2 regions of the Brevundimonas sp. MEB006b genome follow, and region 2 is predicted to be linked to the other one. Evidence: predicted binding sites of a transcription regulator. Region 2 holds the regulator's gene; the other holds the start of a gene.
What was found. Region 2 encodes HrcA, which represses chaperone genes, less so after heat shock. Its sites were predicted from a motif close to GTTAGCANTCNNNNNNNNNGANTGCTAAC; they were not measured.
Positions count from the first base shown of each region.

Region 1: a site for HrcA is predicted at 1,477-1,505, ahead of groES (co-chaperone GroES). Genes of this name have one in related genera too.

Region 1 is NZ_JARVRL010000008.1:77,560-81,766, reverse strand. Features, by position in the region: gene pgi (glucose-6-phosphate isomerase) at 1-796, shown strand, start outside; gene QRN13_RS12745 (YMGG-like glycine zipper-containing protein) at 857-1,279, opposite strand; gene groES (co-chaperone GroES) at 1,578-1,865, shown strand; gene groL (chaperonin GroEL) at 1,919-3,565, shown strand; gene QRN13_RS14705 (hypothetical protein) at 3,670-3,834, shown strand; gene QRN13_RS12730 (glycosyltransferase family 2 protein) at 3,782-4,207, opposite strand, start outside.
Region 2 is NZ_JARVRL010000001.1:24,205-28,411, reverse strand. Features, by position in the region: gene QRN13_RS00125 (hypothetical protein) at 1-245, opposite strand, end outside; gene rph (ribonuclease PH) at 310-1,035, opposite strand; gene hrcA (heat-inducible transcriptional repressor HrcA) at 1,102-2,196, shown strand; gene grpE (nucleotide exchange factor GrpE) at 2,241-2,828, shown strand; gene QRN13_RS00105 (dienelactone hydrolase family protein) at 2,830-3,729, opposite strand; gene purH (bifunctional phosphoribosylaminoimidazolecarboxamide formyltransferase/IMP cyclohydrolase) at 3,894-4,207, opposite strand, start outside.

The DNA.
Region 1 (4,207 bases), on a different contig from region 2:
GTGCGGCATCGCCCTGGGCTGGGACGTATTCGAGGATATGCTGGCGGGCGCCGCGGAGATGGATGCGCATTTCGTCTCGGCGCCGCTGGAGCGAAACGCGCCGATCCTGCTGGCCCTGGCCCAGGTGTTCAACGTCGACGGTCTTGACCGGCCCGCCCGCACCGTCGCCCCCTATGCCCACGCCCTGCGCCGCCTGCCGTCCTTCCTGCAGCAGCTGGAGATGGAGTCGAACGGCAAGCGGGTGCATCGCGACGGCACGCCGGTGACGCGCCAGACCTGCCCCGTCGTCTTCGGCGAGCCGGGCACCAACGGCCAGCACGCCTTCTTCCAGCAGATCCACCAGGGGCCGGAGGTGGTGCCGGCGGAGTTCGTGATCGTCGCCAAAACGCATGCGGATGCGCCGGAATCGCCGCTCTGGTCCAACGCCTTGGCCCAGGGCCAGGCCCTGATGCTGGGCAAGACGACCGAGGCCGCCAAGGTCGAGGGGTTGGCGCAAGGATTGTCGGAGCAAGAGGCGACGCGCCTGGCGTCCCACCGCACCTTCACCGGCAACCGTCCGTCGACGGCCATCGTCATGGAGCGGCTGACGCCCGAGACCCTGGGCGCGCTTCTGGCCCTCTATGAGCACAAAACCTTCGTCGAGGGCGTGATCTGGGACATCAACAGCTTCGACCAATGGGGCGTCGAACTGGGCAAGGTCCTGGCCAAGGCGATCCTGAAGGACGTGGACGCGGGCGGCCCCTCGGCGGACCTTGATCCGTCCACGGCGGCCCTGATGACGCGTTTGATGGTCTGACGCGAAAAGGGCCCGTCCTTGCCGGACGGGCCCTCCCCGGTCATTCACACTGTCAAATACTTACCAGCGGCGGTCGTAGCGGTAGTCGCGATCGTTGCGATAGTCGCGACGGTCATAGCGCGAGTCGTAACGGCGGCCGTCGTAGCGGTAGTCGTAGCCCGAGCGGCTGCGGTCGATGCCGTGCTCGCGCTCCCAGTGGCCCTGGTTACGGTAGCATTGGCCGCCGCGATAATACTCGCAGCCCGAGCCGCGGTTGGAGGCCACCGCGCCCAGCGCCGCGCCGGCAAGCGCACCGCCTGCGATATAGCTGCCGTCGCCGTTGCCATAGATGGCGCCCGCCAGACCGCCCACAGCGGCGCCGATCAGGGCGTTGCGGCCGGTGTTGTCGCGGTCGCGCGATTGCGCGGAAGCCGGAGCGGCCATCAGGCTCAGGGCCACGACGGGGGCGGCGGCGACCGCAGTGATCTTCAGCAGCTTGGACATTTTGGTCTCCTTGTTTGCTTGCCGATCTGCGTTTCCGGGGCGGGAAGGCATCCAGCGTTGAGGCCGTTCTATCGCTCCCAGTTTGAACGACCCCGGAGGTCGGCATTCATTTTCGGTTCATTTGTCTCAGAGAATTCGCGCGGCGATCCATCGCCGCCGCTTGACGATGACCCTGCCTCTGCCTAACTCCCGCTCGCGTTAGCACTCTCGCTGGTCGGCTGCCAAAACGGCGATTGCGAGAGCGCCGCACACCGTTTCAGAAACGCCCCGATCCGGGGGTTTTACAGGGAGAAGTCCGATGGCGTTCCGTCCGCTCGGCGACCGCGTGCTGGTCAAGCGCGTTGAAGAAGAATCCAAGACCAAGGGTGGCATCATCATCCCCGACACCGCCAAGGAAAAGCCGCAGGAAGGCGAAGTCGTCTCTGTCGGCCCTGGCGCCCGCGACGACACCGGCAAGGTCAATGCTCTGGAGCTGAAGGCCGGCGACCGCATCCTGTTCGGCAAGTGGTCGGGCACGGAAGTGAAGATCGACGGCGAAGACCTGATCATCATGAAGGAATCCGACGTCCTGGGCGTGCTGTCCTAAGCACCCGACGTCCGACGTTCTTCAATCAATCCATATAGATAGGAGCTGCCCGCATGGCCGCTAAAATCGTACACTTCAACACCGACGCGCGCGACAAGATGCTGCGCGGCGTCAACGTGCTTGCCAACGCCGTCAAGGTGACGCTGGGTCCCAAGGGCCGCAACGTCGTGATCCAGAAGTCCTTCGGCGCTCCGCGCTCGACCAAGGACGGCGTGTCGGTCGCCAAAGAGATCGAGCTGGAAGACGCCTTCGAGAACATGGGCGCCCAGATGATCCGCGAAGTCGCTTCGAAAACGAACGACAAGGCGGGCGACGGCACCACCACCGCAACCGTTCTGGCTCAAGCCATCGTGCAAGAGGGCCTGAAGGCCGTCGCCGCCGGCATGAACCCGATGGATCTGAAGCGCGGCATCGACAAGGCTGTCGGCCTGGTGCTGGAAGAGATCAAGTCGAACTCCAAGCCGGTCTCCAACAACTCGGAAATCGCCCAGGTCGGCACCATCTCGGCCAACGGCGACTCGGAAATCGGTGAGCTGATCGCCCAGGCGATGGCCAAGGTCGGCAACGAAGGCGTCATCACCGTCGAGGAAGCCAAGACCGCCGACACGACCGTCGACGTCGTCGAAGGCATGCAGTTCGACCGCGGTTACCTGTCGCCTTACTTCATCACCAACGCCGACAAGATGGAGGCCCAACTCGAAGAGCCGCTCATCCTGCTGTTCGAGAAGAAGCTGACCTCGCTGCAAGCCATGCTGCCGATCCTGGAAGCCGTGGTGCAGTCGGGCCGTCCGCTGCTGATCATCGCCGAGGACATCGAAGGCGAAGCCCTGGCGACCCTGGTCGTCAACAAGCTGCGTGGCGGCCTGCGCGTCGCCGCCGTCAAGGCTCCGGGCTTCGGCGATCGCCGCAAGGCCATGCTGGAAGACATCGCCATCCTGACGGGCGGCCAGGTCATCTCGGAAGACCTCGGCATCAAGCTTGAGAGCGTCACCATCGACATGCTCGGCAAGGCCAAGAAGGTCACGATCACCAAGGACGACACCACCATCGTCGAAGGCGTCGGCGGCAAGGACGAGATCGAAGCCCGCGTGGCCCAGATCAAGCGCCAGATCGAAGACACCACCTCCGACTACGACAAGGAAAAGCTGCAGGAACGTCTGGCCAAGCTGGCCGGCGGCGTCGCGGTTCTCCGCGTCGGCGGTTCGACCGAAGTCGAAGTGAAGGAAAAGAAGGACCGCGTCGACGACGCCCTGAACGCCACGCGCGCCGCGGCTGACGAAGGCATCGTTCCGGGCGGCGGCATCGCCCTGCTGAAGGCCTCCAAGATCCTGGCCGACGTCAAGGGCGACAACGCCGACCAGAACGCCGGCATCGCGATCATCCGTCGCGCCCTGCAGGCTCCGATCCGTCAGATCGCCGAAAACTCCGGCGTCGAAGGCTCGATCGTGGTCGGCAAGGTGCTGGAAAACGGCGACGCTTCGTTCGGCTTCAACGCCCAGACCGAAGAGTACGGCGACCTGGTGCAGATGGGCGTCATCGACCCGGCCAAGGTCGTCCGCACGGCTCTGCAAGACGCCGCTTCGGTGGCCGGCATCCTGATCACGACGGAAGCCGCCGTCGCCGACGCCCCCAAGAAGTCGGGCGGCGCCTCGGCCCCCGACATGGGCGGCATGGGCGGCATGGGCGGCATGGACTTCTAAGTCCAAGCTGACCGACGCTGAAATGCAGAAGGGCGGGGCCGCAAGGTCCCGCTCTTTTTGTTTGCCTATCCTCTCTGCGAAGCGGGGAGGGGGACCGCGTAGCGGTGGGCGGGCTGTTGAAGGCCCACCGATGTCGGAGGTGCGGCGCCAGCCCCTCCGTCACGACGCCAAGAGGCGTCGCGCCACCTCCCCACGAGGTGGGGAGGAGACAGCGTTCTAGAACTCCGAAATCGCGCCCGGCTTGCGGGACCGCGTCTTCAGCCACATGACGCCCAGCAGATCCGAGACCGACGCGCGCAGGCGGCCCCAATTGGTGTATTTCGACCGACCGACCTCGCGGTGGCGGTGGTCCACGTCGAGGTACTGGTTCTTGAACCCTTCGCGGATCATCAGGGCCGGCAGGTAGCGGTGGATGTGATCGAAGTAGGGCAGGCGCAGGAAGACGTCGCGGCGGAAAGCCTTCAGCCCGCAGCCGGTGTCGTCGGCGTCGTCACCCAGCAGTTTGCGGCGGATGCGGTTGGCCCAGATCGAGGCCTGGCGCTTGGCCTCGGTATCCTGGCGTTTGGCGCGACGGCCGCCGACCAGGCCCACGTCGCCGGGGGCGGACAGAAGCGCATCGACCAGGCGAGGCGCATCGGCGGG
Region 2 (4,207 bases):
ATGTCCGGTCCTTCGGGAATGCTGGCCTCAGGGTCCTCGGCCGGTTTGGCGGCTTCTTTCTCCGCAGCCGCCGGCTTGGCGGGCGGGGCAGGCGGCGGAGCATCCGGCGCCAGTGGAACCGCGTCGATGACGTTGCTGCTTGCCGCAGTGTCTCTGGACGCAGGCTGATCGGCTGGATCAGCGCGCTGACATCCGGCCATCAACACAACGCAGGCGGCCATCGAAAGCCAGGGGGATCGACGCATCGACTTGTCTCCGGTCAGGACTGACCGGACGAGGATGCCCGTCCGCGCCCCGAGGTGAAACCCCCTATCGCTTCACCGCCGCCAGGGCCGCCTTCTGCAAGGCGAACAGTTCGGTGCAGCCGATCTCGGCCAGCGAGAAGAGACGGTCGAATTCGGCGCGCGAGAAACCGCGCTTTTCGCCGGTGGCCTGGACCTCGACGATCTGGCCGGAGCCGGTCAGGACGAAGTTCGAATCCGCCTCGGCCTCGGAATCCTCTTCGTAATCCAGGTCCAGCACCGGCACGCCGTCGCAGACGCCGCACGATACGGCCGCCACCTGATCCGTGATCGGATCGGCCTTCAGCACGCCCTCGTCGCGCAGATAGTTCAGCGCCATGCTCATGGCGACCCAGGCGCCGGTGATCGACGCCGTGCGGGTGCCGCCGTCGGCCTGGATGACGTCGCAGTCGATCAACACCTGGCGTTCCCCCAAGGCCTTGAGGTCCACCACGGCGCGCAGGGAGCGGCCGATCAACCGCTGAATCTCTTGTGTGCGGCCCGACTGTTTGCCGGCGGCGGCCTCACGACGCCCGCGCGTGTGAGTGGCGCGGGGCAGCATGCCGTATTCGGCCGTCACCCATCCCTGACCCGTGTTGCGCATCCAGCCCGGCACCTTGTCCTCGATCGAGGCGGTCACCAGCACCTTGGTGTTGCCGAAGCTGATCAGGCACGAGCCCTCAGCATACCGGTTGACGCCGGTCTCGATGGTGACGGGACGCAGTTGATCGTCGGTGCGTTGCGAATGGCGCATGGGAGGGATCCTTGGAAGTCTGACCTTGGAAGCTGTGGCGGCGGTGCTTATCCTGAAACCGTGAGCCTGTATGCCCCGAAAAACCCGCCGTTCGACGCCGGCCAGTCCCTCGCGGGACTGGCGGGGCTGGATGCGCGGGCGCGCGACATCTTCCGTCGCATCGTCGAATCCTATCTGGAGACCGGCGAGCCGGTCGGGTCGCGGACCCTGTCGCTGGGCGGCATCGCCCTGTCGCCCGCCTCGATCCGCAACACCATGCAGGATCTGACTCTCGCGGGCCTGCTGGCGGCGCCCCACACCTCGGCCGGGCGCATCCCGACCCATGCGGGCCTGCGCCTGTTCGTCGACGGCCTGCTGGAGGTCGGCGACCTGACCAAGGAAGAGCGTCGCGAGATCGACGGCCGGCTCGCCGGGCGCGGCCGGAACTTCGAGTCCGCCTTGGACGAGGCCTCGAACCTGCTGTCCGGTCTGGCCGGCGGCGCGGGCGTCGTCTCCAGCCCGGTCCGTGATTCCGGCGTCAAACATGTCGAGTTCGTCGCCCTGGGGGGGGATCAGGCCCTGGCGGTGATCGTCGCCGACGACGGCACGGTCGAGAACCGGATCATGACCTTGTCGGCGGGGGTCACACCTTCAACCCTGGTCGAGGCCTCCAACTTCCTGAACGCCCGCCTGCGCGGCCGCCCCTTCGCCGACGCCAAGCGAGAGATGACCCAGGAGTTGGAAATCGCCCGCCGCGAGTTGGATCAGACCGCCGCCCGCCTGGTCGAGGACGGATTCGCTGCGTGGTCCGGCGGCCAGGATCGCGAGCGCGCCCTGATCGTGCGGGGTCGCGCCAACCTGCTTCAGGACCGGGAAGGCCTGGCCGATCTGGAGCGGGTCCGCGTCCTTTTCGATGATCTGGAGCAGAAGGAACAGCTGATCGGCCTGCTGGACGGCGTCGATGCGGCCCAAGGCGTGCGCATTTTCATCGGCGCCGAGACACGGTTGTTTTCACTTTCGGGTTCCGCCGTGATCGCGGCGCCCTATATGAGCGGCCGACAGCGGGTTCTTGGCGCCATCGGCGTCATAGGCCCCGCAAGACTGAACTACGCCCGTGTCATTCCGTTGGTGGACTATACCGCCCGGGTGCTGGGCCGGATGCTGGACGGGAACGACAAGTGAGCGACAAGCCCCTTAACGACGAACTGAACGCCGTGGACGCCGACATGGCCGAAACCAACGCCGAACACGGCCTGGACGCCCATCCTTCAGACGATCTGGCGCCGCTGGACGCCGTGATCGCCGAGCGTGACGAATGGAAGGACCGCGCCCTGCGCGTCGCCGCCGAGATGGAGAATCTGAAGCGCCGTTCGGAGACGCAGCAGAACGACGCCCGCGCCTTCGCCATCCAGCGCTTCGCCAAGGACCTGCTGGGCGTCGCCGACAATCTGGAACGCGCCCTGATGGCTGCGCCCAAGGACGCCGAGGGCGCGACCGCCGGTCTGGTGACTGGGCTGGAGCTGACGCAGAAGGCCCTGCTGCAAGCCTTCGACGCCAACGGTCTGAAGCGTGTCGCGCCCCAGGCGGGCGAGGCCTTCAACCCGCACCTGCACCAGGCGATGATGGAACAGCCGTCCGAGACCGTGCCCGGCGGATCGGTGATCCAGACCATGCAGTCCGGTTTTGAACTGTTCGGCCGCACCGTCCGCCCCGCCATGGTGGTCGTCGCCGCCAAGGGATCCGGCGCCCAGGCTCCCAACCCGTATGGCGCCGCCCCCGCCGCCGACGGTCAGGCCTTCGACGGCAAGGCCTGATCTAGGCTTTTAACGCTTTATCGAACGTCGCCAGCAGCTTGGACCAGCCGTCCTTAGCGTCTGCTTCCGAGTAGCTTGCGCGGTAGTCGGCGTGGAAGCCGTGCTGGGCGTCGGGATAGACGACGATCTGGCTGCCGGTCTGGCCGGCGCGCGCCAGGGCCTCGCGCATCCGTTCGACGCTGGCCAATGGGATGCCCTGATCCTTGCCGCCATACAGGCCGAGTACGGGCGCCTTGAGATCGTCTGCGATGTCGACTGGCCAGGGTTGGCCCGATGATATCTGAACCGGCGTAGCGTCTGCGGCGGGCGCCAAACGGCCGTACCAGGCCACGCCCGCGCCGATGGCGGCGAAGCGCGCCGCCGCCTGCCACACCACCTTGCCGCCCCAGCAGTAGCCGGTGATGCCGACCTTGCCGTCCTTGGACCACGACTGCTGGCTGGCCCATTCCAAGGTCGCCGACAGATCGCCCATCACCTGCTCATAGTTCGCCGCCCCGACGATCTGCATGATCCGCTGCATGTCCGACAGCGGCGCGGGATCCTCGACCCGGACGAAGAAGGCCGGCGCAATGGCGGCGTATCCCTGCTTGGCCAGACGGCGGCAGATGTCGCGGATATATTCGTGAACCCCGAAGATCTCGGACACCACCACCACGACCGGGAACGGGCCGTCGCCCGCAGGCCGCGCCACATAGGCCGGAAGCTGGAACCCGTCCGGCGCGGCATAGGTCACGGTCTCGGTGGACAGACCCTCGGCGTCGGTCGTGATGGGCTTGGCTTCCTTGGCCAGGGCCGCGACCGCATAGCCGGAAAACAGCAAGCCCCCCAAGGCACCCAGGGTTCGACGGCTCAGTTTCAGGTCGTCGGCGGTCTGGCCTTCAGGGCGGATCAGCACGGTCATGGGACGCTCCAACGCGGGAAAGCGCTCAGAGCATCACGACAAACGGCGACCGTCCAGTCACGTTAAGGCGCGCTGTTGAAGTCTCGACGACTCCACAAACGAGAAGAAGGGCGCTCAAGCAGCGAGCGACCGCGTCGCGAGCGTTAGCGCCCTTCTTCTCAAGATCAATGCCTGAAGACCCGCACGCCGGTGAAGGCCATGGCGATGCCCTTCTCGTCAGCGGCGGCGATGACCTCGGCGTCTCGCATCGAGCCGCCGGGCTGGATCACCGCCGTGGCGCCGGCCGCGACCGCTTCCAGCAGGCCGTCGGCGAAGGGGAAGAAGGCTTCGGAAGCGCAGGCCGAACCCTCGGCCAGCGACTGGGTCAGCCCCTTGGCCTCACCCGCCTCCTTGGCCCGGATGGCGGCGATGCGGGCGCTGTCGCGACGGTTCATCTGGCCGGCCCCGATGCCGGCGGTCTGGCCGTCCTTGGCGTAGA